Regions from separate parts of the Methylobacterium sp. M6A4_1b genome, predicted to be linked through region 1. Evidence: predicted binding sites of a transcription regulator. Region 1 holds the regulator's gene; the other holds the start of a gene.

Region 1 (14,857 bases):
GGCGTTTCTGAAGTCGGGCGCCACCGCGGCGAGTCCTGCGCCCTCGCCGCCCCAGGTGCGAGCCCGTCCGGCACCACCCCGGCTCACCGCTCCGTCGCGAACAGGGGCCGATGTGCCGGACAAGGCCGCTGCGGACGCCCCCTTCGACGTGATGCAGCAGATGTTCCAGACGGGCCTGGAAGTACAGCAGGAGAACGCGCGCGCCATGCAACGGCTGTTCGACACTTTCTGGCGGGATCCCCGCGCTTCGAACGCTGGGGGTGGCGAAGCCTCCGGAGCGAAGCCCAGGGGCGGCCGGACCCGGACGTCGTAGCGCCCAGCGCACCGTCATCCCAGACCGGCCGCTTCCGATCTGGCCCGGTCCTGGCCGCATGCGGGGCAGGTATCGTCCGGGCTGCGTGCTGCCCGGAGCACACTGTCGGCCCTTCCCAACATCCCGGCGGCTCTCGACAGGAACCCTTGCAGAACACTTACGGAACGTTTAATGTGTTCGTGGTTTGTTTCTGGTGCCACCCGCCGCGTTCCGTGGCGTTAACGAAGAGTGTCCCGCATGTTGACGCGTAAGCAGCTGGACCTGCTCCAGTTCATCCAGCTTCGGATGCGCGAGAGCGGCGTTCCTCCGTCGTTCGACGAGATGAAGGACGCTCTCGACTTAAAGTCGAAATCGGGCATCCATCGCCTGATCACAGCTCTCGAGGAGCGTGGCTTCCTGCGCCGGTTGCCGAACCGGGCGCGCGCCATCGAGGTGATCCGCATGCCGGAGAGCCTGAATGGCAACGCGGGCGCGTCGCGCGCCGGTCCCGCTCCCGAGGTGCGCCGCTTCACGCCGAGCGTGGTCGAAGGCGGCAAGGGCAAGGGCTTGCCGGCGGGTGCTTCGGTGTCCCGCCTGCCGACAACGCAGGCCACCGACGAAAGCGGTCGGGCGGTGACCATCCCGGTGATGGGCCGGATCGCGGCCGGCACGCCGATCTCGGCCATCCAGGAGCAGAGTCACTCGGTGACGATGTCGCCGGATTTCCTGGCCGGCGGCGAACATTACGCCCTGGAAGTGCGGGGTGATTCGATGATCGAGGCAGGGATTCTCGACGGTGACCTCGTGGTCATCCGCAAGCAGGACACCGCCAATACCGGAGACATTATCGTCGCGCTCATCGACGATGAGGAGGCGACCCTGAAGCGCCTGCGTCGGCGTGGCTCGTCCATCGCTCTTGAAGCCGCGAACCCAGCCTACGAAACGCGTGTGCTCGGCCCGGACCGGGTGCAGATCCAGGGACGCCTCGTCAGCCTGGTGCGTCGCTACTGAAGGCTGTCGCCGCCCGGTTCGTCACCGGGCGGATCCGATGGATCGGCAGTGGGGTCCGGCGCCGCTCGCGGCGTCGGAAGGATCGGCGGGCCCGCTTTCGTCGGCAGCGCTTCCGTCGGCTTTCTCGACGAATTCGCGCGCCAGGGGACGAGGTCGCCGGGACGCTTGGCCGTCGCGAGTGCCGGGCCATCGCGGGCGAGGCGAACCGACGTCGCGCCGTGCGACTGTAGGAAATTCCGGTCGACGATGATCGACGCGGCGCAGCCCGTCGGGGCGGATTGCCGAGAAATCAGGATCTCTGCCCTGGCGCAATCCTCCCCGATTGCGCGCTTGTCGGTGGTCAGCGCAAGCGCACGACCATCGGGCGTGATCAGGGTGCAGCCGAGGCGGTCGCAGCGCGCGCCTTGAAAAGCCGGGACGTCCTCCACCCTGCGGCCGTCGCCATCGGCCTTCAGCCACTGTCCGAGGACGAAAGACGGGGGCCTACCCAAGGTGGCGAGCCGCCCGCTGAGGTCCCGGATCGCCGCACCCGCCCCCTCGCGATCGATGTAGATGTCGGAGCGTTCCGGGGTGGCCGCACAGGCAATGCCGATTGCCGCCGGAAGCAGGCCGAGCCAGCGCAACGACGAGGCCGGGAGGGTCAATAAGATCAACGCGGATGCCATGAGACAGAGAGCGCCCGCGCCGAATGCCGGGATCACCACGACCGCGTTCCCGAAGGCTGCGATCCAAGTGGAGATCGTCAGCATTCCTCGCACGGCGAGGCCCATCGCCCACCAGACCGGCTGATCCAGGGCAAAGGGATAGGCGAGGATGCCGAGGACGGCCGACGGCATCACGGCCAGCGAGACCAGCGGCAGCGTGAGCGCGTTACCCACGAGCCCGAAGGGTTGGATCGTCTGGAAATGATACGTCGCGAAGGGCGCGGTGGCGATCTGGGCGACGAGAGTCGTTGCCAAGGTGCCGACAATCGCCGTGGTCACCAGGGCGAAGGTTCGGGGCAGCAGGCCGATACCTTCGCGTCGCAGCGCGCGGCCGCCGATCAGCGGTGCGCAGGCGATCAGGCCGGCGACCGCACCGAACGACATCTGGAAGCTCGGCCCGAGGAGCCCGTCCGGCTCGCGCGCCAGGGCGATCAGGGCGGCGATCGCCAGGTTCCGCATGCTGAGGGCCGGCCGGTCGACCAGGATCGCACCGAGCATCACCAGGGTCATGATCAGCGACCTCTCGGCCGCGATGTCCCAGCCGGAGAAGACGCAGTAGGCCGTCACACCCACCATGGCGACGATCGCCGCGAGCTTCTTGATCGGCCAATGCAGCGCTGCGAACGGCAGCATGGCCAGCAGCGCGCGTACGAGCCAGAACACCACGCCGGCCGCCAGGACCATGTGCAGTCCCGAGATCGAGACGACGTGGTAGATGCCGGCGGCGCGCAGAATGTCGTTGGTCTCGGCGCTGATCAGCCCGCGCTTACCCGTGACGAGAGCGGCTGCCACGGCTCCGGCCTGGCCGCCATTGGCGTCCGTGATCCGGCGCGTCAGGGCGTTCCGCGCCGCGTCGACGGCGGCGGCAAGACGGAACTGCCAGTCCGCGGTCTTGGGTCCGGGCCGTACCTCGACCTTGCCGACGAGGGAGCCGACCGCACCGATTTCGCGGAAGAAGGCATCCCGGGCGAAGTCGTAGCCACCGGGCCGAGCGGCTTCCGGGGGCGGGAGCAGGCGCGCGGTCGCGGCGATGCGGTCGCCCGGTTTCAAGGTGTTCGCCTTGCGGTAGGAGACGCGTACCCGGGCTGGCCGGACCTCGGGGTCGAGGGTGCCCAAGCGTTCGACGCGGATGATCAGGCGTGCGCCCTCCTCCCGCTCGTCCAACCCCTCGATGGTTCCGAGCAGGGGTGCGATCGTGGTGCGGGCCAGGATCGGACCGCTGACGCGCTGCACCCGCGCTGTTGCCGCCGCGAAGCCGAGGAACGCCGCGATGGCCGCGATGACAAGGGCGAGCCCGATAGGACGGCTCGCGAGGAACGGCGTCGTACCGGCCAACAGGCCCGCGGCCGCGAGCGGCGCCAGGAGCGATGGTGTCCCTTGCGTACCGAGGAAGAACGCCAGTATGCCGCAGCCGAACGCGACGGCGATCCACGCAAAGAGGCGGCGCTGCTCGATCTCGCGGTTCCACCCTGCGCGAAGCCAGGCAACGATGAGGCCGGCACCGGGGCGACGCGCGGCGAGGTAGCGCGTGATGCTCCCCATCGCAGCCGTCGCACGTGCCTCCGCCATCGCGTGAACCTCTGGCTCGTGTCCCCGTTCAGGAGGCAGCGATGAACTCGGCGGTCCTCGGAACCACACGACCCGAGGAACTGGACGATTTCTTAACGCTTGCCCTCGCGCATGCTACACGCGCGTTTCCGGGCCGGTCGATCCGCTTCCCGCCCGTTTCACGAGCCATTCAAGTCCAGATTGATGTCGTCAGCCGTCGTCACGCGTTTCGCGCCCTCGCCTACGGGCTACCTCCATATCGGCGGTGCTCGCACGGCCCTGTTCAACTGGCTCTATGCCCGCCGCTTCGGCGGCCGCATGCTGCTGCGCATCGAAGACACCGACCGGGAACGTTCGACGCAAGGGGCCATCGACGCGATCCTCGACGGCATGCGCTGGCTCGGCCTCGATTGGGATGGGGACGTCATCTACCAGTACGCCCGTGCCGCTCGTCACCGAGAGGCCGCCGAGACTCTGCTGGCCTCCGGCAATGCCTATCGCTGCTACGCTACGCCCGAGGAACTGACGGCGATGCGCGAGTCGGCCCGGGCCGAGGGACGGCCCCTGCGCTATGACGGCCGCTGGCGCGACCGCGATCCGTCCGATGCGCCCGCAGGCGTCAAGCCGGTGATTCGGCTGCGCGCGCCCACCGACGGCGAGACGGTGGTCGAGGACGGTGTGCAGGGACGCGTGGTCTGGCAGAACAAGGATCTCGACGACCTCGTCCTGCTGCGCTCCGACGGCAACCCGACCTACATGCTCGCCGTCGTGGTGGACGACCACGACATGGGCGTCACTCAGGTCATCCGGGGCGACGACCATCTCACGAATGCCGCGCGCCAACGCCAGATCTACGACGCCCTCGGGTGGGAGGCGCCCGCCATGGCGCATATCCCACTGATCCACGGAGCCGACGGCGCCAAGCTCTCGAAGCGCCACGGCGCCCTGGGCGTCGACGCTTATCGGGACCTCGGCTACCTGCCGAACGCCCTGCGCAACTACCTCGTCCGCCTCGGCTGGAGCCATGGCGACCAGGAAGTGTTCTCCACCGAAGAGATGATCGCCGCCTTCGACCTCAAGGCGATCGGCCGTTCGCCGGCGCGCTTCGACTTCGCCAAATTGGAGAACCTCAACGGACTCTACATCCGGGGCGCCGCCGATGCGGACCTCGTGGCGGCGATCGACCACGTGCTGCCGGTCCTCGGTCCGGCACGGGGCATCGCGGTGCCCATGAGCCCGTCCCTGCGCGCGACGCTGACCGCCGCGATGCCGGGCCTGAAGGAGCGCGCCAAGACCCTCGTCGAACTTCTCGACAGCGCCTACTACCTCACCGCCGCCCGCCCCCTCGTGCCCGACGAGAAGGCGAAGGGGCTTCTCGGCGACGAGGCTCGGGATCGTCTCGCCACGCTCCTGCCTGCTCTCGAAGTGCTGCCCGATTGGAACGCCGCCGCCACCGAAGGCGCGGTCCGGCTTTTCGCCGAGACCAGCGGGCTCAAGCTCGGCCAGATCGCGCAGCCCCTGCGGGCTGCGCTCACCGGGCGCGCGACCTCACCGCCGGTCTTCGACGTGATGGCCGTTCTCGGCCGCGAGGAATGCCTCGGCCGCCTGCGCGACCAGACCTGCTGAGACCGCAGCGCACATAAGTGCCGATTCGGTTCGGCGTTTTGTGCGGACGAATGACAAATCGGCCTGGATTTCGCTTCGACACCGAGGTGAGACGGGCCGTCGGTTGATGGCAGTCCGCCGATCCGCTACCCCCATGCTCGTGTGAGCAAGTGCAGCATGCGCTGCGTTTGCACCCCGGACCCGGGTGGTCGATTGCATCGCCACGCGGGCCGCCGCCGCCCCGCTGCCACGAAAGGGTCCAGGTCTCCATGAGCGCCTCCAGCACGATCACCGTGGGCGACGACCACGTTGAGCTTCCGATCAAGACCGGCACCATCGGTCCGGATGTCATCGACATCGGGAAGCTCTACGCGAAGACGGGCAAGTTCACCTTCGACCCCGGCTTCACCTCCACCGCCTCCTGCGAGTCGAAGATCACCTACATCGACGGCGATGCGGGCGTCCTTCTCTACCGCGGGTACCCCATCGAGCAGATCGCCGAGCAAGGCGACTTCCTCGAGACCTGCTACCTGATGCTGTTCGGCGAATTGCCGACCCCGGCCCAGAAGGCGGATTTCGACTATCGGATCACGCGCCACACCATGGTGCATGACCAGATGAACCGCTTCTTCCAAGGGTTCCGCCGCGACGCGCACCCGATGGCGATCATGGTCGCCTGCGTCGGTGCGCTCTCGGCCTTCTATCACGATTCGACCGATATCTCGGACGACCAGCAGCGCATGGTCGCCTCGATGCGGATGATCGCCAAGATGCCGACCCTGGCTGCGATGGCCTACAAGTACTCGATTGGCCAACCGTTCGTTTATCCCAAGAACGACCTTGACTACACCTCGAATTTCCTGCGGATGTGCTTCGCGGTGCCTTGCGAGGAGTTCAAGGTCAATCCGATCTTCGCCCGCGCGCTGGACCGGATCTTCATCCTGCATGCCGATCACGAGCAGAACGCCTCGACCTCGACGGTCCGTCTCGCCGGCTCCTCGGGCGCCAACCCCTTCGCCTGTATCGCGGCCGGCATCGCTTGCCTGTGGGGGCCCGCCCATGGCGGCGCCAACGAGGCGGCCCTCAAGATGCTTGAGGAGATCGGTCATCCGGAGAACGTCGCCAAGTACGTGGCGAAGGCCAAGGACAAGAACGACCCGTTCCGCCTGATGGGCTTCGGCCATCGCGTCTACAAGAACTATGATCCGCGCGCGCGCATCATGCAGAAGACCACTCACGAGGTGCTCGGTCAGCTCGGCATCAAGGACGATCCGCTGCTCGAGGTCGCGGTGCAGCTCGAGCAGATCGCGCTCAAGGACGACTACTTCATCGAGAAGAAGCTCTACCCGAACATCGATTTCTACTCGGGCATCACCCTGAAGGCGATGGGCTTCCCGACCTCGATGTTCACGGTGCTGTTCGCGCTCGCGCGCACCACGGGCTGGATCGCCCAGTGGGCCGAGATGATCGAGGATCCCTCGCAGAAGATCGGCCGCCCGCGCCAGCTCTACATCGGCCCCGACAAGCGCGAGTACACGCCGATCGATCAGCGCGCCTGATCCTTTGCCGCCTCGCCGGCCCGGTTCCGGCGAGGCGTCCTTTCCTCGTGAGCGGAACGGCGGGGACCGGGCCGCTCAGTGTGGCCGGGCGCGGTCAACGACCTCGCGCGCGGCCGCGAAGGCCTCGTCGGCATCGAGATCGGTGGTGTCGAGGATGACAGCGTCCGCCGCCGCCTTCAGCGGCGCCGTGGAGCGCTGCGCGTCTCGTGCGTCGCGCGCGACGATGTCGGCCAGGATGGCCCCGAGGCTTGCTGATTCACCTCGACGCAGCAATTCGAGATGGCGCCGGCGTGCCCGCTCCTCGGGAGCGGCCGTGATGAACAGCTTCACCTGCGCATTCGGACAGACGACGGTTCCGATATCCCGCCCGTCCAGTACCGCGCCGGTGGCATTGCCGGCGAAGCGCTGCTGCCAGGCGAGGAGGGCCGCCCGTACGGCCGGCACCGCCGAGATGCGTGAGGCCGCCTCGCCCATGGCCCGCTCACGCAGGCGCGGGTCGGCGAGCCGGTCGGCGATCAGGCTGGAAGCCGCCCGCGCGGCCGCCTGATGATCGTCGAGGTTGCGGCCCGCGTCGATGACCGTCAGGGCGACGGCACGATACAGCAAGCCGGTATCGAGGTGCGGCAGGCCGTAATGGGTCGCCAGCCGCTTGGCCAGGGTGCCCTTGCCCGAGGCGGCGGGGCCGTCGATCGCGATCACCATCGGCATCGCGATCACCCCTCGATCCGGCCGCCGAGGCCCTGCATCGTCGGCAGGAAGCTCGGGAAACTGGTGGCGATCATCGCGCCGTCGTCCACGGTGACCGGGGCGCGGGTAGCGAGACCCATCACCAGGAAGGCCATGGCGATGCGATGGTCGAGATGGGTCGCGACCGTGCCGCCACCCCGCGCCGGCTCGCCGGTGCCGTGGACGATGAGATCGTCGCCGTCGACGACGTGGGCGACCCCGTTGGAACTCAGGCCGTCCGCCACCGCCGCGAGACGGTCGGATTCCTTCACGCGAAGTTCGTGCAGGCCGCGCATCGTGGTGGTGCCCTCGGCGAAGGCGGCGGCAACGGCGAGCACCGGGTACTCGTCGATCATCGAAGGCGCGCGCTCCGGAGGCACTTCGACGCCGCGCAGGCGGCTCGCCCGCACGCGCAGGTCCGCGACCGTCTCGCCGCCCTCCTCCCGCTCGCGCAGGCGCTCGATGTCGGCGCCCATCTCGATCAGGGTGGTGATCAGCCCAATCCGCAGAGGGTTCATCATGACGCCTTCCAGCGTCACCTCGGAACCCGGGACGAGCAGTGCCGCCACCAGGGGGAAGGCCGCAGAGGATGGGTCGGCGGGCACGACGACCTTGATGCCGCGCAGGGTGGGCTGGCCCGTGAGCGTGATCGCACGACCGTGCCCGTCGGGCCCGTGGGGCGTCACCGTCACTTCGGCACCGAACAGGCGCAGCATCCGCTCGGTATGGTCGCGGGTGGCCGCCGCCTCGATCACGGTCGTGGTCCCGGGCGCGTTCAGCGCGGCCAGCAGCACCGCCGACTTGATCTGGGCCGAGGCCACCGGCGTCTCGTAGGTGATCGGGATCGCCTCGCGCGGGCCGCGCAGCGTCAGGGGCACCCGGCCGCCCTCCTCCTCGCTCACCACCTCGGTGCCCATCCGTACCAGCGGATCGAGGATTCGACGCATCGGCCGCTTTCGCAGGGAGGCGTCGCCGTCGAAGGTCGCGGTGACGGGCTGGCCACCGACGACGCCCATCATCAGGCGCGAGCCCGTTCCGGCATTCCCGAAGTCGAGCACATCCTCGGGGTCGCTGAGGCCGCCGATCCCGACGCCGCGGAGACGCCAACGCCCTTCGCCGACCCGCTCCACGTCGGCGCCGAGGGCCTGGGCGGCGGCAGCGGTGCGCAGGACGTCGTCACCTTCGAGAAGTCCCTCGATATTGGTCTCGCCGATGCTGAGCAGCCCGAGGATCATCGCGCGATGCGAGATGGATTTGTCCCCTGGAGGTCGCAGGCTGCCCTGCAAGGGCAGGCCCGCATAAGCTGTCAGGGGTTGCGGCGGAGAATCATGAGACACGGGCGTCGACTTTTCGGCTGGGCGTCGGAGCGCCTGCGGGCTGGCCGGCAGGCGCGTCGATCAGGGGGCCGGTTAATGCATGGGGCCGGTTAACATGGGTCGCCGTCGCCGTCATCCGGTGGGTGCGCCTCCTGGGTGTCCCGCGTCCGAAAACCCCCGTGGAACGGCGATCCTGGGCGTGAACGCCCACGATTCGCAGGAGAATTTGACAGGAGCGTCCCACGCGACTAACGGGGCGCCTCTCCCAAAAGATCGCACGTATTAGAGGTTCGCCCGTGGCCAGACCGGAACTCGGCTTGAAGCGTCAATGCATGAGCTGCGGCGCCAAGTTCTACGACCTCGACAACGACCCGCCGACCTGTCCGAAATGCGGAACGATCTATCAGGTCGCCGCGGCCTCCGGCCGCGCCGCTCCAGCCCTGGCGGCACGCGCGGCCGCGGTCCCGGCCGACGAGGAAGATACGGACGCCGAGAAGGGCGGTCCGGAGATCGTGTCGCTCGATGAGGTCGAAGCGGCCGAGGATGACGCCGATACGACGACCGAGGACGTCGACGGCGACAGCAACGACGATGCCGACGACACCTTCCTCGAAGAGGAGGACACCGGCGACGATGACGTGGCCGACCTCATCGACGGCGATATCGAGAACGACGAGGAGAGTTGATCGTCATCTCCTCTCAAGCCCGCCGGGAAAAAAGTTTGCCGGCGGGGCACAAAGGGGGTTGAGGCGGCGGACAAGCCCCAGTACATGACCGCTATCGACGGCGGGCGAAGCGCCCGCCGACGAAGACCACCCCGGGACTTCCAGAAGCCGGGGTGTTGAGAGTGGGGCCTTAGCTCAGCTGGGAGAGCGCTTCCATGGCATGGAAGAGGTCATCGGTTCGATCCCGTTAGGCTCCACCAATCTCACTTTGATTTTTCGATATCCCATCCCGTTTCGAACTGCTCGATGCGCCCGCGTCATGTGGTTCTTCGGGTTCCGCCGGCTTCCATCGCGGCGCGATCGCGATCCCGAGGAAAACGGCGCGCGCGCGAAATAGGGGTTGAGGCGGCGGCTCGATCCCAGTATGTCACCGCCATCGCCGGTGCGGCTCGAGGCCTCTCCGGTGCGAACGACCACCCTGAGTGTTCCAGACGCCAAGGTGTTGAGAGTGGGGCCTTAGCTCAGCTGGGAGAGCGCTTCCATGGCATGGAAGAGGTCATCGGTTCGATCCCGTTAGGCTCCACCAAAACTTATCTCAGACGTCCCGACATCAATGTAGACCTTTCCGCACGTGCTGCGTATGGCGGTGCGGTATGGGCACCCGCGGCGGCCACGACGGCACGCGATGCAGATGTATTGGACGTGGCTCGGTGTTCATGGTTTCGCGGTTCACGGCGACGTCCCTCTCCGGCGACCCTGTCACGCTCCCAGCTGCGACGACCCTCCTGACCGACCTCTGTGATCGCCTGCTCACCGGCCCGAGCGCCACGGCGGTCCTTGAGCAATGGTGCCTCACACGCGGTCTCATGCAGGACTCGGGTCTCGTCGCCCTTGCGGTTCCAGCGTCCGAGCGCCCCGCAAGCCCAATTCAGCGGGAGCGCCTCGCGGTGCCCCCCGAAGCGCTCGTGCGCTATCGCCGGGTTCGCCTGACCTGCGGACCCCACGTGCTGTCGGAGGCCGAGAACTGGTACGTCCCGTCGCGCCTCACACCCGCGATGAATAGGCTCCTGGAGACCAGCGAGGTGCCCTTCGGGCGCGTCGTGCAGGCGCTGTCGCCCTCGCGCCGAACCCTGTCCCTGCGCCTCCTGCCCGCTGCCGATCTCCCGGACAAGGCCAGCCGCGACGAACCGCTCTTCGCGATCGAAGCTCTGCTGCTGCGGAAAGACGGCCTGCCCCTGTGCGAGGTCGGCGAGGTCTATACCGGGGCCGTCCTCGCTTCCGCCTGAAACGGGGCCGCGGCCCTGCCGTATGAGATCTGGCCAGTGCCGGGGCCTCGCGCTATGCCCTCGCCCTGAGGGGGCTCAGGGCGAGGAATTCGGACATGGTGATCACGAGACGGGTGCTGCGGAGTGTCGGATGCGCGGGGGCGCTCACGCTCCTTCTGGGGGCGGCGGCGACGGCCCAGCAGGGGAAGGACGCCTCAGGCCTGTGGCTGACCGAGACCGGTGCATCGAAGGTGCGGATCAGCCGTTGCGGCGACGGCTATTGCGGAACTGTGGTGAGCGTCGCCGGTCCGGGGCTCGACGCCAACAATCCGGATCCCGCCCTGCGCTCCCGTAGCCTGGTCGGCGTGCAGATCATGAACACACGCACCGCTGGCGCGAAGGGCTACGAGGGCACGCTGTACAATCCGAACGACGGCAAGACCTACGCGGGCGCCATGACCATTAAAGGCCCCGACACCGTCGAGGTCTCAGGCTGCGTGATGAGCGTCTTCTGCAAGACTCAGAGCTGGAAGCGCGTGAACTGAGCGCCCGCCCGCCCCTCCGGATTGCGCGTAGGGGCGGGCCTGCCAGATTCAGGCCGCGAGCACGGCGCGGATCGCGTCGATGGCCGCCTGGGCGCCAGCGCCCTCCGGGCCGCCGGCCTGCGCCATGTCGCGGCGTCCGCCGCCGCCCTTGCCGCCGAGATGCCCCGCGCCGGCCCGGACCAGTGCGACGGCGTCGTAGCGCTCGGTGAGATCGGGGGTCACGCCGACGACGAGACCGGCCTTGCCGTCCGAGGCGACGCCCACGATGGCGACGATGCCGGAGCCGAGACGGGTCTTCCCCTCGTCGGCGAGGCTCTTGAGGTCGCGCATCTCGACGCCCTCGACCACCCGCGCCATGACCTTCACGCCCGCGATCTCGGCGATGCCGTCATCCGCGCCGGAGCCGGCGCCGCCCATGGCGATCTTCTTGCGCGCGTCGGTGAGGTCCCGCTCGAGACGGCGGCGATCCTCGATCAGGGACGCAAGGCGGTCCGGCACGTCGGACGTGGAGGCCTTCAGCAACCCGGCGATCTGCGCCAGCGTGCGGCTCTCCTCCGCCCGGTGTCGGCGTGCGGCATCCGCCGTCAGGGCCTCGATTCGGCGAACCCCGGCGCCGACGGCGCTCTCGGCCACCACAGAGACCTGCCCGATCTCGCCGGTGCGGCCGGCATGGGTGCCGCCGCAGAGTTCCACCGAGAACGCCTTGGTGCGCCCGGACTCGCCGGCCACGGGTGCGCCCATGGAAACGACGCGGACCTCGTCGCCATACTTCTCGCCGAAGAGCGCGCGGGCGCCGGAGGCGACGGCCTCGTCCTGCGCCATCAGCTTGGTGACGACCGGCGTGTTCTGCAGGAGCACTGCGTTGGCGATGTCCTCGACGGCGCGGATCTCGGCCTCGTCCAGGGGCTTCGGGTGGCTGAAATCGAAGCGCAGGCGATCGGGGGAGACCAGCGAACCCTTCTGGGCGACGTGGTCGCCCAGGACTTGGCGCAACGCCTCGTGCAGCAGGTGGGTCGCGGAGTGATTGGCGCGGATGGCCGAGCGCCGGGCATGGTCGACGGCGAGCTCCACCGCTTGATCCCGGGACAGGGTGCCCTCCTCCACCGTGACGTGGTGGGCGAAGAGGTCCCCAAGCTTTTTCTCGGTGGCGGTGACGCGCGCTTTCAGGCCGGCGGCCGCGAGCGTGCCCGTATCGCCGACCTGACCGCCGGATTCGCCGTAGAACGGGGTCTGGTTGACGAGGACGAGGCCGGTTTCGCCCGCTTTGAGGCTTTCCGTCTCGGCGCCGTCGCGCAGCAGGGCGGTGACGATGCCCTCGGCGCTCTCGGTCTCGTAGCCGAGGAATTCGGTGGCGCCGACGCGCTCCTTCAGGCCGTACCACACCGTCTCGGTGGCGGCTTCGCCGGATCCGGTCCAGGCGGCGCGGGCCGCCTTGCGCTGGCGCTCCATGGCTTGGCCGAAGGCCTCCGTGTCGACGCCGATGCCGCGCGCCTTCAGGGCATCCTGGGTCAGGTCGAGGGGAAAGCCGTAGGTGTCGTAGAGGGTGAAGGCCGTCTCGCCAGAAAGGTTCTGGCCCGTGCTCAGGTCGCGGCTCTCGGCGTCGAGAATCGCGAGACCGCGCTCCAGCGTGCGGCGGAAGCGGGTTTCCTCCAGGCGCAGGGTCTCGCCGATCAGGCCTTCCGCGCGGGTGAGTTCCGGATAGGCCTGACCCATCTCGCGCAGGAGCGTCGGGACGAGGCGGTACATCATCGGCTCGCGCGAGCCGAGCAGTTCGGCGTGGCGCATGGCGCGGCGCATGATGCGGCGCAGGACGTAGCCGCGGCCTTCGTTGCCGGGCAGCACGCCGTCGGCCACGAGGAAGGATGCGGCGCGCAGGTGGTCGGCGATCACCCGGTAGGATGCGACGTTGCCGGGCTCCGGCGGGCGACCCACGGCGTGGCTCACGGCGTCGATGAGCGCCCGGAACAGGTCGGTGTCGTAGTTGCTCTTCACCCCCTGGAGGATCGCGGCCATGCGCTCCAGACCCATGCCGGTGTCGATGGATGGCCGCGGCAGGGCGAGGCGGTTACCCGGCTCCACCTGCTCGTACTGCATGAACACGAGGTTCCAGAATTCGAGGAAGCGGTCGCCATCCTCATCCGGCGAGCCGGGCGGGCCGCCCTGGAGCGTCGGACCCTGGTCGATGAAGATCTCGGAGCACGGTCCGCAGGGGCCGGTATCGCCCATCTGCCAGAAATTGTCGGACGTGCCGATGCGGATGATACGGTCGTCCGAGAAGCCTGCGATCTTGCGCCAGAGTTCGGCGGCCTCGTCGTCGTCGGCATAGACGGTCACCAGGAGCCGGTCCTTCGAGAGGCCGAATTCCTTGGTGATCAGGTTCCAGGCCAACTCGATCGCCCGCGGCTTGAAATAATCGCCGAAGGAAAAATTGCCGAGCATCTCGAAGAAAGTGTGATGCCGGGCGGTGTAGCCGACATTGTCGAGATCGTTGTGCTTGCCGCCGGCGCGGACGCACTTCTGTGCCGTGGTCGCGCGGTCGTAGGACCGTTTCTCGACGCCGGTGAAGACGTTCTTGAACTGCACCATCCCCGCATTCGTGAACATCAGCGTCGGGTCGTTGCGGGGCACGAGCGAGGAGGACGGCACCACTTCGTGGCCCGCTGCTGCGAAGTAGTCGAGGAAGGTCGACCGGATCTCGTTGACGCCGCTCATCGCATCACAACTCTGTCGTAGGGTGCCGCCGGATGCGGACGCGCCGGGCTCGACCGATGCGCACGCATGCCGCGTGCGGAGCGCCTCGCCAGTTCTGAGGTGTCCCACGCTGGCGCACTCATAAGGAGCGTTCCGGCGCAAGTCACGGTCGTTTCGCTTTTGCTCACCGCCGAGCTAGGAACGCGTCTCTCTTTCCAATACGGACACCCCGCCATGCCCGTCGAAATACGCCTCCTCGCTTGGTCCTGCCTGCTCGGCCTCGTCCACGTCATCGCCGCCTCCATGAGCGGCGTGCAGCAGCGAGGCGGCTTCGGGTGGGCATCCGGCAACCGCGAGGGCCCGACGCCCGAGGTGACGGGCGCTGCGAGCCGGCTGGAGAAGGCGTCGAAGAATTTCTTCGAGACCTTCCCGATCTTCGCCGCCCTCGTCCTGGCCTGCGTGGCGACAGGCCGGCACAATACGGCGGTGGTCCTCGGCGCCTACCTCTACTTCTTCGCCAGGCTGGTCTACCTGCCCGTCTACGGCTTCGGCATTCCGAAGGTGCGTTCCCTGGTCTGGCTGGTCTCGATCGCCGGCATCCTGTTCGTGCTGTGGGGCCTGTTCATCAAGCTTTTGCCCTACACGCCCTGAGGCCCCGGCGGGGCGACGACCGCGCTCCTCCCCTTGTCGGCGCGTTCGGCAGGCGCATATCGTCGGGGCTCAACCGCCCCGATCATGCGGGCGGATTCCGGGAGACATCCATGCGATCGGTCCTCACCGTAACGCTGCTGGCCGGTTGTGCCGCGCTGGCGTTCACAGCCAGCGCCCTCGCGCAGGGCGCGGCCCCCGCCGAGACCAAAGCAAAGGCCGACGCCCTCGAGAAGCTCACGGGGATGCAGAGCACCGGCACCGCCGAGGCGCCGGAGATCC
Region 2 (14,857 bases), on a different contig from region 1:
CGAGGCGGTGTTCGGCGACGCCACCGCCCCGGGCATCCTCCAGGCCGCCGACATCGCCCAGGCCCGGCTGATCGTGGTGGCGACCCCGGAGGCGCATACGGCCCGGCGCATCGTCGAGCTCGCCCGGGAAATCCACCCGGGCATCGACACCCTGGTGCGCACCCACAACGACGGCGAGCGCCGCCACTTCGAGGAGCAGGGGGTCGGCCTCGTGCTGATGGCCGAGCGGGAGCTGGCCTTCGGCATGACCCTCTACGCCCTGCGCAGCCTCGGCCTGAAGGAAGGCGAGGCCCGCATCTTCGTCGACAGCACCCGGGTCGAGAGCCGTTCGGCACCGATCGAGACCGAGATCGATCAGGTCACGCCGGAACTGCGCCCCCACAAGGAGGAGGGAGCGTGACGCGTCAGGCGGCCAGGGAGCGCCCGAGGTCGCGGACGCGGCGGAGATCCGCCACGAAGGCCGCGTAGGCCTCCGCCTTCGCCTCGTCCGGCAGGCGCAGCAGGTAGGACGGGTGCACGGTGATGAAGCCCGCATAGGGTTTCTCGAACTGCGCCGGCCCCCGCGCCCGGGTGATCGGGATCGCCTTGCCGGTCAGCGCCAGCACGGCGGTGGCGCCGAGCGCCACCACGAGCTTCGGGGCCACGAAGTCGAGTTCCCGGTCGAGCCACCAGCGATAGTGGCTGACCTCGCCGGCGGTGGGCTTCTGGTGGATGCGGCGCTTGCCCCGCTCCTCGAACTTGAAGTGCTTGACCGCATTGGTGAGGTAGGCCTCGCCCCGCGCGATCCCGGCCTCTTCCATCGCCCGCGACAGCAGCTGCCCGGCCGGCCCCACGAAGGGGCGTCCCTGGCGGTCCTCCTGGTCGCCCGGCTGCTCGCCCACGAAGGCGATGGCGGCCCCCAATGGTCCCTCGCCGAGGACGGCCTGGGTCGCGCCGGGCACCAGCGGCTCCGAGCGCCGGATGACGGCGTTCAGCGCCTCCAGCGAATCCGGGGCCTGATCGGCCATGGCCGCGACGGCGCGGGCGGGGTTGCGCTTGACGGGCATCTGCGGCTCCCTTTCGATCATGGCGCCCGTGCGCGCCGCCGCCTGCCGGACGAGGCCCGGGATGGCGGCGGTCTCCGGCATGTTGCGCCAGTACTTCTTCGGCATCTCCGCCCGCATCGCCGACAGGTTCGTCCGGGCGGGGTTGAAGGTGCTCTCGTAGTAATCGCGCCAACCCGCCTCGAAGCCGTCGCCGGCCGGTGCGTCCTCGCGTCGCCCCGGCGGGCCGAAGGTCAGGCTGGTGCCGTCCCAATGCACCGACGCCTCCGGGGTCAGGATGGTCCAGATCAGCGGGCGGAAGCGGCCGACGAAGAACGGCGCGGCGGCGGCCAGGATGTGGTGGTCGGGCTCGAACCAGGCGACGAAGCGCTCCGAGTCTTCACCCTCCACCCGGCGGAAACGCAGGAAGGCGTGCATCTTGTGCAGATCGCGGGCGATGCCCTTCCGCATCCGCTCCAGCCGGTGGACCAGGGGATCGCTCGACACTTCCAGCAGCCGGCGCTCGCCGTGCAGGATTCGCCAGATCAGTTCGTAGAGCAGGGCGTAGCGCTCGGGATCGCGATGGGGCACCACCATGCCGACCATGTCGGCGACCCCGCGCGGGAGGCTCAAAGGAGCCTGGGCCACCTCGGCCTCGTGAGGGGTGCCGAACAGTCCCGGCGCCTCGCCGATGGACCAGAGCACCCGCTCCGGCGGGATGCCCCGGCCGGCGAGGCGGCGCGCGGCGGCGCGGAAGCCATCGAGGTCGGCGCCTGGACGGAGGTCGATGGCTTCGAGCGCGCCGCTGCCGAACCCTCCCCCTTTTGCGGCGGAGGGCGGTCGCGCAGCGACCGGGCGAGGGGCAGCGCCTTGTCCGGAGAGGTCGCCCCCTCTCCCGTCCCCTCCGTGGGCACCCTCCCCCGCAGAGGGGGGAGGGTTGGGTGCCGGATCGCCCATCCTAGAACAACGAGAGTTGCTTGGGCGGATCGGCCAGCCGCGCCCGCAGGTCGAGCCGGTCGGTCAGGCCGCCCGCCGGATGGTAGTCCGCCGCGATGAGGAACGGCCGGGCGCGCTTCAGCGCTGAGGTCAGCCGGGCGATGTCGTCGAGGCGCAGGCGCGTGTGCCGGCGCGCCCGGATGATCTTGTCCACCGCCCGCGCGCCGAGGCCCGGCACTCGCAGCAGCATCTCCCGGTCGGCGACGTTCACGTCGACGGGGAAGCGGTGGCGGTGCTTCAAGGCCCAGGCGAGCTTCGGGTCGATGTCGAGGGAGAGCATCCCGTCCTCGGTGGCGTCCGCCACGTCGTCGGGGGTGAAGGCGTAGTATCGCAGCAGCCAGTCGCCCTGGTAGAGCCGGTGCTCGCGCTGGAGCGGGGGGGATTTCAGGGGCAGGATGCTCGAGCCGTCGGGAATCGGACTGAAGGCGGAATAGTAGACCCGCTTCAGGTTGTACGAACCGTAGAGCAGCGCGCTCTTGCGGATCAGGGCCTCATCCGTGGTGGCGTCGGCTCCGACGATCACCTGCGTCGATTGCCCGGCCGGCGAGAACCGGCGCTTCTCGGCCTTGGCCTCGACGATGCGCTCGCCGATCTGTTGGATCGCGTTCTGGATGACGGCGCCGTCCTTTTCGGGCGCGAGGCGCTCCAGGCTCGCCTCGGTGGGCAATTCGACGTTGATCGAGAGCCGGTCGGCGTAGAGGCCCGCCTCCTCGATCAGCCAGGGGCTCGCTTCCGGAATCGACTTCAGGTGGATGTAGCCGCGAAAGCCGTGGTCGCGCCGCAGGGACTTGGCCACCCGCGTCAGCAGTTCCATGGTGTGGTCGGGGGACTTGATGATGCCGGAGGAGAGGAACAACCCCTCGATGTAGTTGCGCTTGTAGAACTCCACCGTCAGCGTCACGACCTCCTCGACGGAGAACTTCGCCCGCTGGACGTTGGAGGAGCGGCGATTGACGCAGTAGGCGCAGTCGAACAGGCAGTAGTTCGTCAGCAGGATCTTCAGGAGCGAGATGCAGCGCCCGTCCGGCGTGTAGGCGTGGCAGATGCCGGCCCCCGTGGTCGAGCCGAGTTCGCCCTTGCCGGCCGAGCGCTTGGGCGCCCCGGAGGACGAGCACGAGGCGTCGTACTTGGCGGCATCGGCGAGGATGCGCAGCTTCTTGGCGAGCGTTTCGTCCATCGAAGAGAGATGCGCCTCGTTCGCGGTTCGTTCAAGTTTTCGCGCACGAATTCGGTCTTTCTCCGCCGCCGCGATGTCGCAGCCGAGATGTCGGAACCAAACGCCGACGTCCGCGGCGGCCCTAAGCCCCGGATCTGAAGGTTTCGGCGTCGGGATCGGCGTCGGGATCCGCCTCGATCACCCGTCGGCCAAGGCCGTAGGGGAAGCCGGCGCGGGCCATGGCGGCGAGATCCCGGTCGCGATGGGCTTCGCGGGTCCCGGGGCGGCGCCAGGGGCCGAGGCGCCGCCGCCTGGCATAGGCCCGCGCCGCTTCCTCCTCGAGGTCGACGCCTTCGTCCGCCGTCTCCCGCTCGTTCTCCATCGCGCTGGCCACCTGCTCGCGCGAAACGCCCTTGGCGGCGAGCTTGGCCGACAGGGCGCGGGCGGAGGCGCCCCGCCGGCGCAGGGCCGCGAGACGCCCGGCCGTGAAGCGGGCGTCGTCCACGAGGCCGGCGCCGACCGCGCGCGCCACCGTGGCCTCGATCGCCTCCGCGAAGGCGCTCGCCTCCTCCCCGCGCAGGCGGCAGCGCTTGTCGACCCGCCGCTTCAGGGTCTGCCGCAGCATTGCCACGGAGGCGCTGTAGCGTTCGAGGTAATGCAGGGCCGCCCGCTCGAGATAGGCGGGGGTGACGGGCGGTGGCGGCTTCGCCTCGGCCCGGCCATCCGGGGCAGCTCCGGCGGGGCGGCGGGACGCAACGTTTCGCGGTGTCATCGGTTCTTCACGATCCGGACGGGTTTCGGGTGTGGCTCTCGTAGAGATGGTGATCACGCTGGACGAAGGCTCGTTCCTGCCATGCCGGCATTTCTCGTGAGACGCGAGTGGCTTCTCGTCTTCCTGGCGCTGGGCTTCGCCCTGGTGGCGGGGATGCTGGTCTACCTGTCGCGCCCGACCACGCTGACCGTGGCGGTGGGGCCCCGGGACGGCGCCGAGGCGACCCTCCTGCAGACCTATGCCCAGGCTCTCGCCCGGGGCCGCGAGGATGTCCGCCTCAAGCTGACTTTCTACGATGACGTGCGCGACAGCGCCGAAGCGCTCCAGCGCAACAAGGCCGATCTCGCCGTGGTCCGGCCCGATGTCCTCCTGCCGGAGAACGGGCTCACCCTGGCGATCCTGCACGACGAGGCCCTGCTGATCGCCGCCCCCGAGGCGGCCGGCATCGAGAACTTCCCCGATCTCGCGCGCAAGCGCCTCGGCGTGGTCGAGCGGCACGCCGCCGACCTGCCGTTCGTGACGAACCTGCTCGCCTTCTACGATTTCGCGGCGCACACGGCGGCCGAGCCGGTGCCCGAGGGCGGCCTCGGCCCGGCCCGGGTCGCCCTGGTGCCGCTCACGCCCCAGGAGGTCACGAGCGCCATCGCGGAGGGCCGGGTCGACGCGGTGGCGGTCATCGCCGCCCCGGCCTCGAAGGCCGCGATCTCGACGGTGCACGCCGTCGAGGCCGCGTCGGCCGAGAAGAAGATCAACTTCGTCTCGGTGCCGGATGGCGAGGCGATCATCCAGCGGATGCCCGAGCTGCAATCCGTGACGATTCCCGCCGGCACCTTCGGCGGCCGCCCCAAGCGCCCGGACGAGGACGTGAAGACGGTGGGCGCGTCCTACCGCCTGATGGCCCGCGGGGGCGTCAGCCGCTTCACCGTCGCCTCGGTGACCCAGCACCTGTTCGAGTGGCGCTCGAAGCTGGCGCCCCTGGCGCCGATCGCCAACCTGATGAAGGCGCCGGACTTCGATTCCACCGTGGCGGCCACCAGCGCCCGCCTGCCGAACCATCCCGGCGCGGTGGATTACTTCGAGCGCGAACAGCAGACGATGTTCGAGCGCTACGAGGACTACATCTACCTGCTGGCGTTCTTCGGCGGGACCGTCGGCTCCGGCGTCGCCTGGATCGCCCAGCGCCTCGCCCGCAAGCGCCGCGAGCGCATCGACGTCGTTCTCGACCGGCTCCTCGACATCCTGCGCGAGGTGCGCGCCTCCACCTGCAAGGCCGATCTCGACGGCCTCGTGCGCGAGACCGACGACCTCGTGGCGGACGTCGTCCAGCACGCCCGCGAGCGCAACATCGACAACCGCACCGTGAGCGCCCTCATCCTCGCCATCGACGCGGTCCATGCCGCGATCAACGACGAGCGGCGCAATCTCGGGGCGGACACCGGCGAGAGCGGCCGCGCCGTGGATCACGCCCGCACGGCTCGGCTGCTGTCGCTGCACGCGCCGGCGGCGGAGTAGCCCTCAGTACCGGATCGTCCCCCGCAGTCCGAACACCGCCGCGTTGCGGATGCGCGCACCGCTGGCGTCGCGCGGGTTGGGGATGCCGCCGCCGGGCCGGAACACGTATTGGACGTCCGGCTGCAGAGTGACGCCGGGGCCGAGCACCGCCTGATAGGTCGCCTCCAGCACCGCCTCGCTGCTGCGCCTCGGCATCGCGACACCGGTCGCCAGGATCGTATCGGTGTCGAGGCCGCGGGCCTGGGCGGAGATCCGGGAATAGCCGAAGGCGAGGCCCACGGTGTCGTCGGAGCGGCCGGGCAGCAGGCCCTTGTAGGCGATGCCCACGTCGGCATAGAGGTCGACGAGGCTGCGGTCGGCCGGCGAGGCGGAGGCGCGCAGGAACACGCTCGCGCCGTCGTTGGGGTCGTCGGGCTCGCGGTAGACGGTCTGGTCGACGAGGCCGTAGAGGCCCGCCTGCCCGCGGAAGCGGCGGGCGTTGCCGCTGCTTTCCGGCGCGGCCAGGGAGGTGCCGGCGCCGTCGAAGCGCAGGCTGTCGAAGCGGCCGAAATGATACCAGCCGCCGAGCGTCACCGTGCCGGCCTCGCCGGTGCTCCCCGGCGCGATGTTGTAGGCGTAGGAGGCCTCGGCGATCACCAGGGGCGGGTCGTTCGTGCGGAAATCGGTCCCCGTGCGGTTGCGCCGCTGCGGGTCGGAGGCGCCGTTGCCGCGCGCAGGCCCGGCCGGATCGCCGTCGAACAGCCCGACCTGGAAGGACAGGTTGGCGTTGGGCACGAGCTTCGCCCGCACGCCCGGCACCGCGAGGGGGTAGATCGGCCCGCCGCTCGGGATCACCACGGCCATGTTGTTGGGCCAGCCGAAGGTCGAATTCACGAACACCGTGCCGGTCTGGGTCACGGCGAACTCGGTATCGGCGGCGATCTGCCCGAACTTCAGGCCGAACTGGTCGCCGAAGAGCTTCTGCTCGAACCAGAGCTCGTAGAGGCGCGACGAGGGCAGGGCCTCGATGCCGCTGACCGTGATGAGGTTGTCCACCGCGCTGCGCGACAGACCGGCGCCGTGGATCTGGAACAGGTTGGTGTGGAGCGCGCCCCCGGTCCAGCCGACGAGGGGACCGAGATCCACGTCGATCTCGAGGTCGAGCAGGCCCTCGGTGATGCCGCGCCGGCGCAGGCCGCCCGAGACGTTGCCGAGACTCTCGCCGATATAGGTCAGGCTGTAGGTGACGCCGCGCTCCTTCAGGAAGGCCCGGAAGCCGAAGGGGTCGCCGGCGGGGCCGAGCTGATCCTGGATCGAGGTGTCGAGGTTGGCGGACGGACGCGACGAGGTGACGGACTGGGCGACCGAGGTCTGGGGGTCGCCGCCCGCGCCCCGCGGCGAGCCGATGGCGCGTCCCTCCACGGCCAGGCGCGCGGCGATCTCGGCCGGGGTCTCGGCGAGGGCGAAATCCGCCGGCACGCCGACGAACGCGAGGGCGCCGCCGAGGACGGCTGCGCCGAGCCGTCGCGGCGGAGCGGGGCGCGGTCGAGAGGGGCTGGGCGGTGGGGTCAAGCGTCCGAGCGATCCGGGGGCGGTCCCATGCCGCCCCCGTGGGACACTAGACGGGTTGCGTGACGCCCAGGCAACTGCCCGGCGCGCGTCTCAGCCGGCGGCGTCGAGTTCCGGACCGCGGGTGACGTCGAGACCGCCCGGCGCGCCCGGCGGCGGGCCGACCGGGACGGGCCGGCCGGTGCGGGCCGCCTCGTAGATCGCCTCCATCAGGACCTGGTCCTGCAGGCCCTCCTCGCCGGGGGTGCGGGGGCGCCGATCCTCCTGGATGCAGCGGGCCATGTGGTCGATCTCCAGGGCGAACTGGTTCTTCTGCGTCAGGATGCGGGTGTCCTGCGACTCCGCCTGTCCGTCCGGCCGCGCCACCACCAGGCGCTGGCCCCGGTAGGCGAAGGCGTTCTGCAGGTCGATGTCGGCCTTGTCGGTATGGACCTGGAGCCGGCGCGACTCGTGCACCCCGTAGCTCGTCATGCACTGGGCGATGAGATTCGAGGGGAAGCGCAGGGTGAAGGCGACCGTCTCCTCGACCTCGGCGAATTTCGGATCGCCCTCGGGCGCGTGGATCTGCGCCGTCACCGAGACCGGCTCCTCGCCGGTCAGAGCGCGTACGCCGTTGAGGCAGTAGAGCCCGATATCCGGCAGGGCGCCGCCGCCGGCGAGCGCCTTCTTCAGGCGCCATTGCTGGGGCAGCCCGGTGGTCTGGCCGTTGAAGGCCTGGATCAGCCGCGGACGGCCGAACTCGCCGGAGCGGGCGAGGCGCATCACCTCGCGGTTGTAGGGCTCGTACTGGCAGCGATAGGCGATCATCAGCTTGACCTTGGCCGCCGCGCAGGCCGCGATCATGTCCCGAGCCTCGGCCGAGGAGGCCGCCATCGGCTTCTCGCAGAGGACGTGCTTGCCGGCCTTGGCCGCGGCCAGGACGTCGCCGCGATGCACCGCGTTCGGCGTCACCACGTAGACCGCCTGGACCGCGGGATTCTGCGCCAGCCGGTCCCACTCGTCGTAGCCGTAGACCGCCTCCGGCGCGATCCCGTACTGCTCGGCCACGAGCTTCGCCTTGGCGGGGGTGCCCGACATCAGCGCGACCACGCGCGCGCGCTTCGTCTCGCCGAAGGCCGGCAGGATCTCCTCCAGGCTCAGGCGCCCGAGGCCCACGATGGCGAAGCCGACGCGCTGGCCCGGCGGCATCGGGGCGGGCGGCGGCGGGGGCGCCCGGTCGCCGGGGCCGCGCCAGTTCGGGAACATCACCTTGCCGCCCTGCACCGCGCCGGTATCGGCCGGGACCGAGGCGGGCGGCGGCCCCGACTGCGCCTCCGCGCCCGTCGCCCCGAGGGCGAGGCCGGTCAGCGTCGCGGTGCCCGCGCGAAGGACGTTGCGGCGGGAGAGGGGGATTTCATCCGTCATGACGTGCGCTGTCGGTTCCGGCGGGACAGGGGCCGCGGATCGGGAACCGACGGCCTGCTCCCTCGGGAACGTCACGGCGAGAAACGCGGTTCCGGCGATCCCGGCACCTGCGCCACCGGACCGCCGGGGCCTTCAGGCCTCGTCGCCCCGCGCGGCCAAGCGGGCCCGCAGCGACGCGATCTCCGCGCGCGCCGCCCGAAGGTCGCGCATCAGTCCGATGGGGACCGGCACCGCGGCCGGCGGATCCGGCACGAACCGGACGCCGACGCAGTCGTCGCCGCGCCAGATCAGGCGCACCGACCGCGTCTGCCGGGTCTTGCGGATGTGGAGGTCGAAGATCTCCGGCAGGGGCACGCCGTCGCTCAAGGCGAGACGGAAGCCGTCCGGACCGCTGTCGCGCACCAGGCAGGCGGTGTCGGAGGCAAACGGGGCGATGCGGATATCGGCGCCGAGGAGACTCCGCAGCCGCTGGCCGGCGCGCCGTTCCCGTTGTCCCAGAAGCATGGGGTCATCTCCGGAAGTTGCATCCCTCGATAACACGGTTGTGAGGAACCGGCGCCGTCCCGCAGGCAGCGCCGGCCGCTGAATCCGACGGTATGGTTAAGGCCGCCGCTCCGGCTCCCCGTGCCGGGTCGGGGCCTCGACCTCCCCGCGCTGCTGCAGGACGAGGGCCACGAACCAGCACAGGGCGGCCCAGGCGGCCCCGACGCACCAGCCGGCGACCACGTCGCTCGGCCAGTGCACCCCGAGATAGATCCGGCTGATGCCCACCAGCAGCGTCATCGAGACCCCGACGGTGAGCACGAGGATCTTCACCTCGCGCTGCCGGTCCACGCGGGCGATCAGGCTCGCCAGGGTGAGATAGGCGATGGCCGACATCATCGCGTGGCCGCTGGGGAAGCTCGCGGTGAACACCTCCATCCCGTGCGGCACGAGGTCGGGACGGGGCCGGTGGTAGAACAATTTGAGCACCGTCGAGGCGATCTCGCCGCCGCCGATGGCGGCGATCACGAACACGGCGATGCGCCGGCGCCCGGTCATCGCCAGGTAGGCGCAGGCCGCCGTGGTCACGAACACGATCGTGAAGACGCTGCCGAGCCCGGTGATGTCGCGCATGGTCTCCTCGAGCCAGCGCGGTCCGATCGGATCGGAGAGGTCGGCCGGATTGCGCAGGGCCAGCAGGATCTTGCGGTCCAGCGCCTCGGTCGAGCCCTCGCCGACCTCGTTGGCCAGGGCGAAGAAGCCGTAGCCGAGGAGGCTCACGGCCAGCAGCGCCAGGACCGGGCCGACCTCGTTGAGGCGCAGGGCCAGGCGCAGGGCATTCGCCCGGGTCACGAGCGGATTGTTGCGGTAGCCGGAGGGCAGGGCTTTCATGCGGGCGTCTTCGCGAATGCGTCGTTGGGGAGCCGGGTCGGGGAGCCGGATCGGCCCGGCATAGCGGATCGGAGGGGCGGCCTCCATCGGGGTGAGGCCGGCGCTACCCGAACGCGAAGCGGGCGCGTCGCTCCCAGGGGCCGCCGAGGTAGCGCCAGAGCAGCACGCCGGGCGCGGTGAAGCGGAACGGCACGAACTCCGCCTCCAGCGCGGCGTGGAGCGCGCGGGCGGTGGCGGGATCGACCTTGTTCTGCACCGTGACGTGCGGGCGCCAGCCCTGCCGGTCCTGCGCGGTCAGACCCTCGCCCAGGCCCTCGAACGCGTCGGCGAGCCGCGCCCGGAAGGCCGAGAGGGCGTCGGAATCGAGCACGAAGGCGACGCCGCGCCCGATGAAGCGCAGGCCGGTGACCGCGACCTCGGGGGACGCCTGGGTCCGGGTCATCGCCGCCAGGGTCTCGGCGATGCCGGGCTCGCGGGCACCGGGCAGATGATGGAACAGGGTCGCGTGGGCGGGGATGTGGTTGAGGGCCTGCGGGAAGTGCCGGCGGCGCAGGGCGTCGAACCGCGCGAAGGTGTCGGGATCCATCGCGAGCGTGAGGATCAGCGGGTCGGGCGTGGGCGTGGGGTCTGTCATGGTCCGATCCGGCGTGAGGCAGGGAGATGGCGCGGGCGGGAGGCGTGTCCAGGACCCGGGCGGGCCCGCGCGGCCTGTTCAGGGCCGCCCGGGCCGGCTAGAGAGCCCCGATGCGGCGCAAACACCGGGAAATCGTCCATGTGGGGCGCGAAGGCTGGCTCTTCCTGATCGGAGGCACGAACGGTGTCCTCGAGCAGTACCGCGCCACCCTGTCCCGGTGGTGGCGCCTGCGCGGCTGGGTCAAGCTCATCGAGGCGCGGGCCGCCCGGGCGCAGGCGCTGGGCATCCGCTACGTCCACGTCGTCGTGCCCGAGAAGCTGTCGGTCTACGACGACCGGACCCAGGACCTGCGCTTCGATCCGCGCCAGGCGCCCACCCGGGTGCTGGCCCGGCGCCTGATCAACAACCCCCACTACGTCGACCTGCTGGCGCCGATGCGGGCTGCGCGCGACGGCGCGGTGCCGCTCTACTACCGCACCGACACGCACTGGAACTACGAGGGCTGCCGCCTCGCCTACGGGGTGCTGATGCGGGCCTGCGGCGCCGTGCCCCCGGCCGATCTCGACGTCCGCGAGCGCTACGAGACCACACGGGTGCGCGATCTGGGCGAGAAGGTTCCGGAGAAGCCGATCGAGACGGCGAGCCACGCGGTGCTCGACCGGGACGCCCACCGGACCTATGTGAGCCCGCTGGTGGCCGCCTACGAGGCCGCCGGCCGCGCCCCGGACCTCCATGTCGGCGCCCATGTCTGCTTCCGGAACGAACGGCCGGACGTCGATCCGCGCACCCTGGTGCTGTTCGGCGATTCCTACGCCCACTTCGCCCCGATCATGCTCACCGGCATCCTGGCCGAGAGCTTCCGCGAGGTTCACTTCGTCTGGTCGTCGAGCATCGACTGGGGCTATGTCGAACGCGTGCGGCCGGATCTCCTCGTGTTCGAGATGGCCGAGCGCTTCGTCACCCGCCTGCCCGACGACACCTTCGACATCGCGACCTACCAGAAGGGCGTGCATCTCGAGGCCGCCGCGTCCGCCGCCGCACCGGAGGGGCTGTCCGCCGAGGCCTGAGCGCCCATCTTCCCGCGCATCGGGATCGCGGGAAGGATGCATCATGGGGCTGCTCGTCGACGGCGTCTGGCAGGATACCTGGTACGACACCAAGGAGACCGGCGGCCGCTTCAAGCGCACGGACGCCAAGTTCCGGAACTGGATCACCGCCGACGGGTCCCCCGGTCCGAGCGGGGAGGGCGGGTTTCCGGCCGAGGCCGGGCGCTACCACCTCTACGTCTCGCTGGCCTGCCCCTGGGCCCACCGCACCCTGATCGTGCGCGCCCTGAAGGGCCTGGAGGAGGCGATCTCGGTCTCGGTGGTCGATCCGCACATGGGCCAGGAGGGCTGGGTCTTCGGCGATTCACCCGGCGCCACGCCCGACACGGTCAACGGCGCGACCCGCCTCTACGAGGTCTACCTGAAGAACGATCCCGGCTTCACCGGCCGCGTCACCGTGCCGGTGCTGTGGGACAGGCGGCGCGGCGTCATCGTGTCGAACGAGTCGGCCGAGATCGTCCGCATGCTCGACGGCGCCTTCGGGACCGCCGGGCCGGACCTCTACCCCGCCGACCTCGCGGACGCGATCGACGCGGTCAACGCCAGGGTCTACGACGCCGTGAACAACGGGGTCTACAAGGCGGGCTTCGCCACCGACCCGGGCGCCTATGCCGAGGCCTTCACCGCGCTGTTCACCGAGCTCGACGCCCTGGAGGCCCGCCTCGACGCGGCGCGCTACCTCTGCGGCGACCGGCTGACGGAGGCGGACATCCGCCTGTTCACCACCCTGGTGCGGTTCGACGCCGTCTATGTCGGGCACTTCAAGTGCAACCTGCGGCGCATCGCCGATTATCCCAATCTCTCGAACTACCTGCGCGACGTCTATTCACTGCCGGGGGTCGCCGGGACGGTGAACCTCACCCATATCAAGCGGCACTATTACGAGAGCCACCCGACCATCAATCCGACCCGCATCGTCCCCCTCGGGCCGGCCCTCGACTTCGCGGCCCCGAACGACCGCGCCGCGCGCTTCCCGGCCTGAGCGCGGGACCCTGCCCGACAGAACCCGGGACCCTGCGCGTGCGCAGACCCTCGACGAACCGACCCGCAGCCTTACATCGGACCCATGATGCGCCTCTCGACCGCCCGCCTCGTCCTCGCCGCCGCCCCGCTGCTCGCGGCCGCTCCCGCCCTCGCCCAGACGGCCGTCAAGCTCGAGGGCCGCTGCGAGAAGCTCGTGATCGCCGGCAAGGACGTCTCGGGCACCTGCAAGAACACGCTGATGAACACGGTCTCGCGCAACCGCACGAGCTTCGATTTCGCGGCCGAGGGCCGTGCCCTGAGCTTCAGCGGCAACGGCGCCCAGCAGGAGCGCACGGAGGAGAGCGACCCGCTTCAGCCGATCAACCTCGTCATTCCGAGCGAGACGACGAAGGACGGCGTGGCGCAAGGACCGCTGGTCGCCGTCGGGTCCTGCGCCTTCAGCACTCCGGAGCCGGGCAAGACCGCGATCACCTGCGAGGCGAACGCCGCCAAAGGCACCTATCAGGGGGTCTTCGTGACAGATGCCAAAACGCCGGAGACGACGCCGGATGCGGGCCGGACCGGCGGGAGCGCCCCGCGCTAGGGGGCGCCGGTCCCCGCCGGGCGGGGCGGAGCCCGTCCGGGGAAAGCCGGCGCCGGAGACGGGACGCGCCGGGAGCCGGGGGCGATCGCGTGTGGACGTCCGCTCTGGTCCGGGCGCGCGGAGTTCCCATCTCTTGACGCAGGACGGGACGGGCGGCCAGACCCGGACCCTCCCACGGATCCATACGAAGGCCTTGAGGACGTTATGCTGAACGATGCGCCGGTGCCGGGCGGGACCACCAAGGACGTGACCACGGCGAGCTTCCGCCAGGACGTCATCGCCGAGTCGATGCAGCAGCCCGTGCTGGTCGACTTCTGGGCGCCGTGGTGCGGCCCGTGCAAGCAGCTCGCCCCCGTGTTGGAGAAGGTCGTCCAGGGCTCCGCCGGGAAGGTGAAGCTCGTCAAGATGAACATCGACGAGCACCCCTCCATCGCCGGCCAGCTCGGCATCCAGTCGATTCCGGCCGTGATCGCCTTCGACAAGGGCCAGCCGGTGGACGGCTTCATGGGGGCGGTGCCCGAGGCCCAGATCAAGGAATTCATCGCGCGGCTCGCCGGCCCCGCCGGCCCGACCCCGATCGAGGAGGCGATGGCGGAGGCCGAGGCGCTCCTCGGCGTCGGTGACGTGGCGCAGGCCGCCCAGATCTACGCCGCCGTGCTCGCCGAGGAGCCCGAGAACGTCGACGCCATCGCGGCCCTCGCCAAGATCCAGCTCGACCTCGGCGACCTCGAGAACGCCAAGCAGATCGTCGCCATGGCGCCGCCCGAGACGGCCTCCCATGCCGGCCTCGCCAGCGTGCGCGCGGCGATCGAGCTCGCCGAGCAGGCCGCGGCTTTGGGCGACCTCGGCACCTTCCAGACCCGGATCGAGGCCGACCCGAACGATTTCCAGGCCCGCTTCGACCTCGCGCTCGGCCTCAACGGCCGCAACATGCGCGACGAGGCGGTGGACCAGCTGATCGAGATCGAGCGCCGGGACCGGACCTGGAACGAGGGTGCGGCGCGCAAGCAGCTCCTCACCTTCTTCGAGGCCTGGGGCCTGATGGACAAGGCCTCGATCCGCGGGCGGCGACGCCTGTCGACCCTGGTCTTTGCGTGAGGCCGCGAACGAACCGCAGGGGAACACGATGAGCACGCATGCGGGCTACAAGGGACCGGCCGACTGCCCCGGAGTGATTCCGGTCTTCCCGCTGCCCGGCGCGCTGCTGCTGCCGCGCGGACAGATGCCCCTGAACATCTTCGAGCCGCGCTACCTCGCCATGATCGACGACGCCCTGCGGGGCGACCGGATCATCGGCATGATCCAGCCGGACGTGGAGGCGGGCGCGTCGCCGATGACGCCCAAGCTCTTCCGCGTCGGCTGCGCCGGGCGGATCACCCAGTTCGCCGAGACCGGAGACGGGCGCTACCTGATCTCGCTCACCGGCATCGCCCGGTTCCGGGTGGAGAGCGAGCTCGCCACCACCACCCGCTACCGCCGCTGCCAGGTCTCGTACGACGATTTCGCCTCCGATTTCGAGGCGCGGGCGGGGGAGGCGGCGGTGGACCGCGAGGGCGTGCTGAAGGCCCTGCGCGACTTCGTCGAGGTCAACGACCTCAAGGTCGACTGGGCCGGCATCGAGGAGGCGCCCAACGAGGCCCTGGTCAACGCCCTCTGCATGATGAGCCCCTTCGGCGCCCGCGAGAAGCAGGCCATGCTGGAGGCGGCGGACCTCAAGACGCGGGCCGAGGTCTTGATTGCGGTGACCGAAATGGAGTTGGTGCGCG

What was found. The regulator LexA, encoded in region 1, represses DNA repair genes until DNA is damaged. The targets are predictions, from matches to a motif close to TGTTCNNNNTGTGTTCNG.
Region 2: ACLBWX_RS12825 (putative DNA modification/repair radical SAM protein) is a predicted target of LexA. The motif match lies at 3,213-3,230, and genes of this name have one in related genera.

Annotation. Positions count from the first base shown of each region.
Region 1 covers NZ_JBKEZQ010000017.1:25,348-40,204, forward strand. Annotated here, with positions in the region: gene ACLBWX_RS16265 (DUF937 domain-containing protein) at 1-313, shown strand, start outside; gene lexA (transcriptional repressor LexA) at 551-1,303, shown strand; gene ACLBWX_RS16275 (ComEC/Rec2 family competence protein) at 1,297-3,576, opposite strand; gene gltX (glutamate--tRNA ligase) at 3,760-5,181, shown strand; gene gltA (citrate synthase) at 5,430-6,719, shown strand; gene cmk ((d)CMP kinase) at 6,795-7,427, opposite strand; gene aroA (3-phosphoshikimate 1-carboxyvinyltransferase) at 7,433-8,782, opposite strand; gene ACLBWX_RS16300 (TIGR02300 family protein) at 9,058-9,447, shown strand; tRNA gene ACLBWX_RS16305 (tRNA-Ala) at 9,611-9,686, shown strand; tRNA gene ACLBWX_RS16310 (tRNA-Ala) at 9,937-10,012, shown strand; gene ACLBWX_RS16315 (hypothetical protein) at 10,374-10,712, shown strand; gene ACLBWX_RS16320 (DUF2147 domain-containing protein) at 10,808-11,236, shown strand; gene alaS (alanine--tRNA ligase) at 11,285-13,948, opposite strand; gene ACLBWX_RS16330 (MAPEG family protein) at 14,162-14,578, shown strand; gene ACLBWX_RS16335 (PQQ-dependent sugar dehydrogenase) at 14,689-14,857, shown strand, end outside.
Region 2 covers NZ_JBKEZQ010000011.1:31,539-46,395, reverse strand. Annotated here, with positions in the region: gene ybaL (YbaL family putative K(+) efflux transporter) at 1-400, shown strand, start outside; gene ACLBWX_RS12830 (UdgX family uracil-DNA binding protein) at 405-1,811, opposite strand; gene ACLBWX_RS12825 (putative DNA modification/repair radical SAM protein) at 1,981-3,195, opposite strand; gene ACLBWX_RS12820 (regulatory protein RecX) at 3,317-3,946, opposite strand; gene ACLBWX_RS12815 (TAXI family TRAP transporter solute-binding subunit) at 4,028-5,458, shown strand; gene ACLBWX_RS12810 (carbohydrate porin) at 5,462-7,009, opposite strand; gene ACLBWX_RS12805 (Gfo/Idh/MocA family protein) at 7,100-8,410, opposite strand; gene ACLBWX_RS12800 (PilZ domain-containing protein) at 8,543-8,914, opposite strand; gene ACLBWX_RS12795 (phosphatase PAP2 family protein) at 9,011-9,784, opposite strand; gene ACLBWX_RS12790 (2'-5' RNA ligase family protein) at 9,888-10,418, opposite strand; gene ACLBWX_RS12785 (alginate O-acetyltransferase AlgX-related protein) at 10,529-11,485, shown strand; gene ACLBWX_RS12780 (glutathione S-transferase family protein) at 11,529-12,506, shown strand; gene ACLBWX_RS12775 (hypothetical protein) at 12,591-13,091, shown strand; gene trxA (thioredoxin) at 13,296-14,189, shown strand; gene ACLBWX_RS12765 (LON peptidase substrate-binding domain-containing protein) at 14,218-14,857, shown strand, end outside.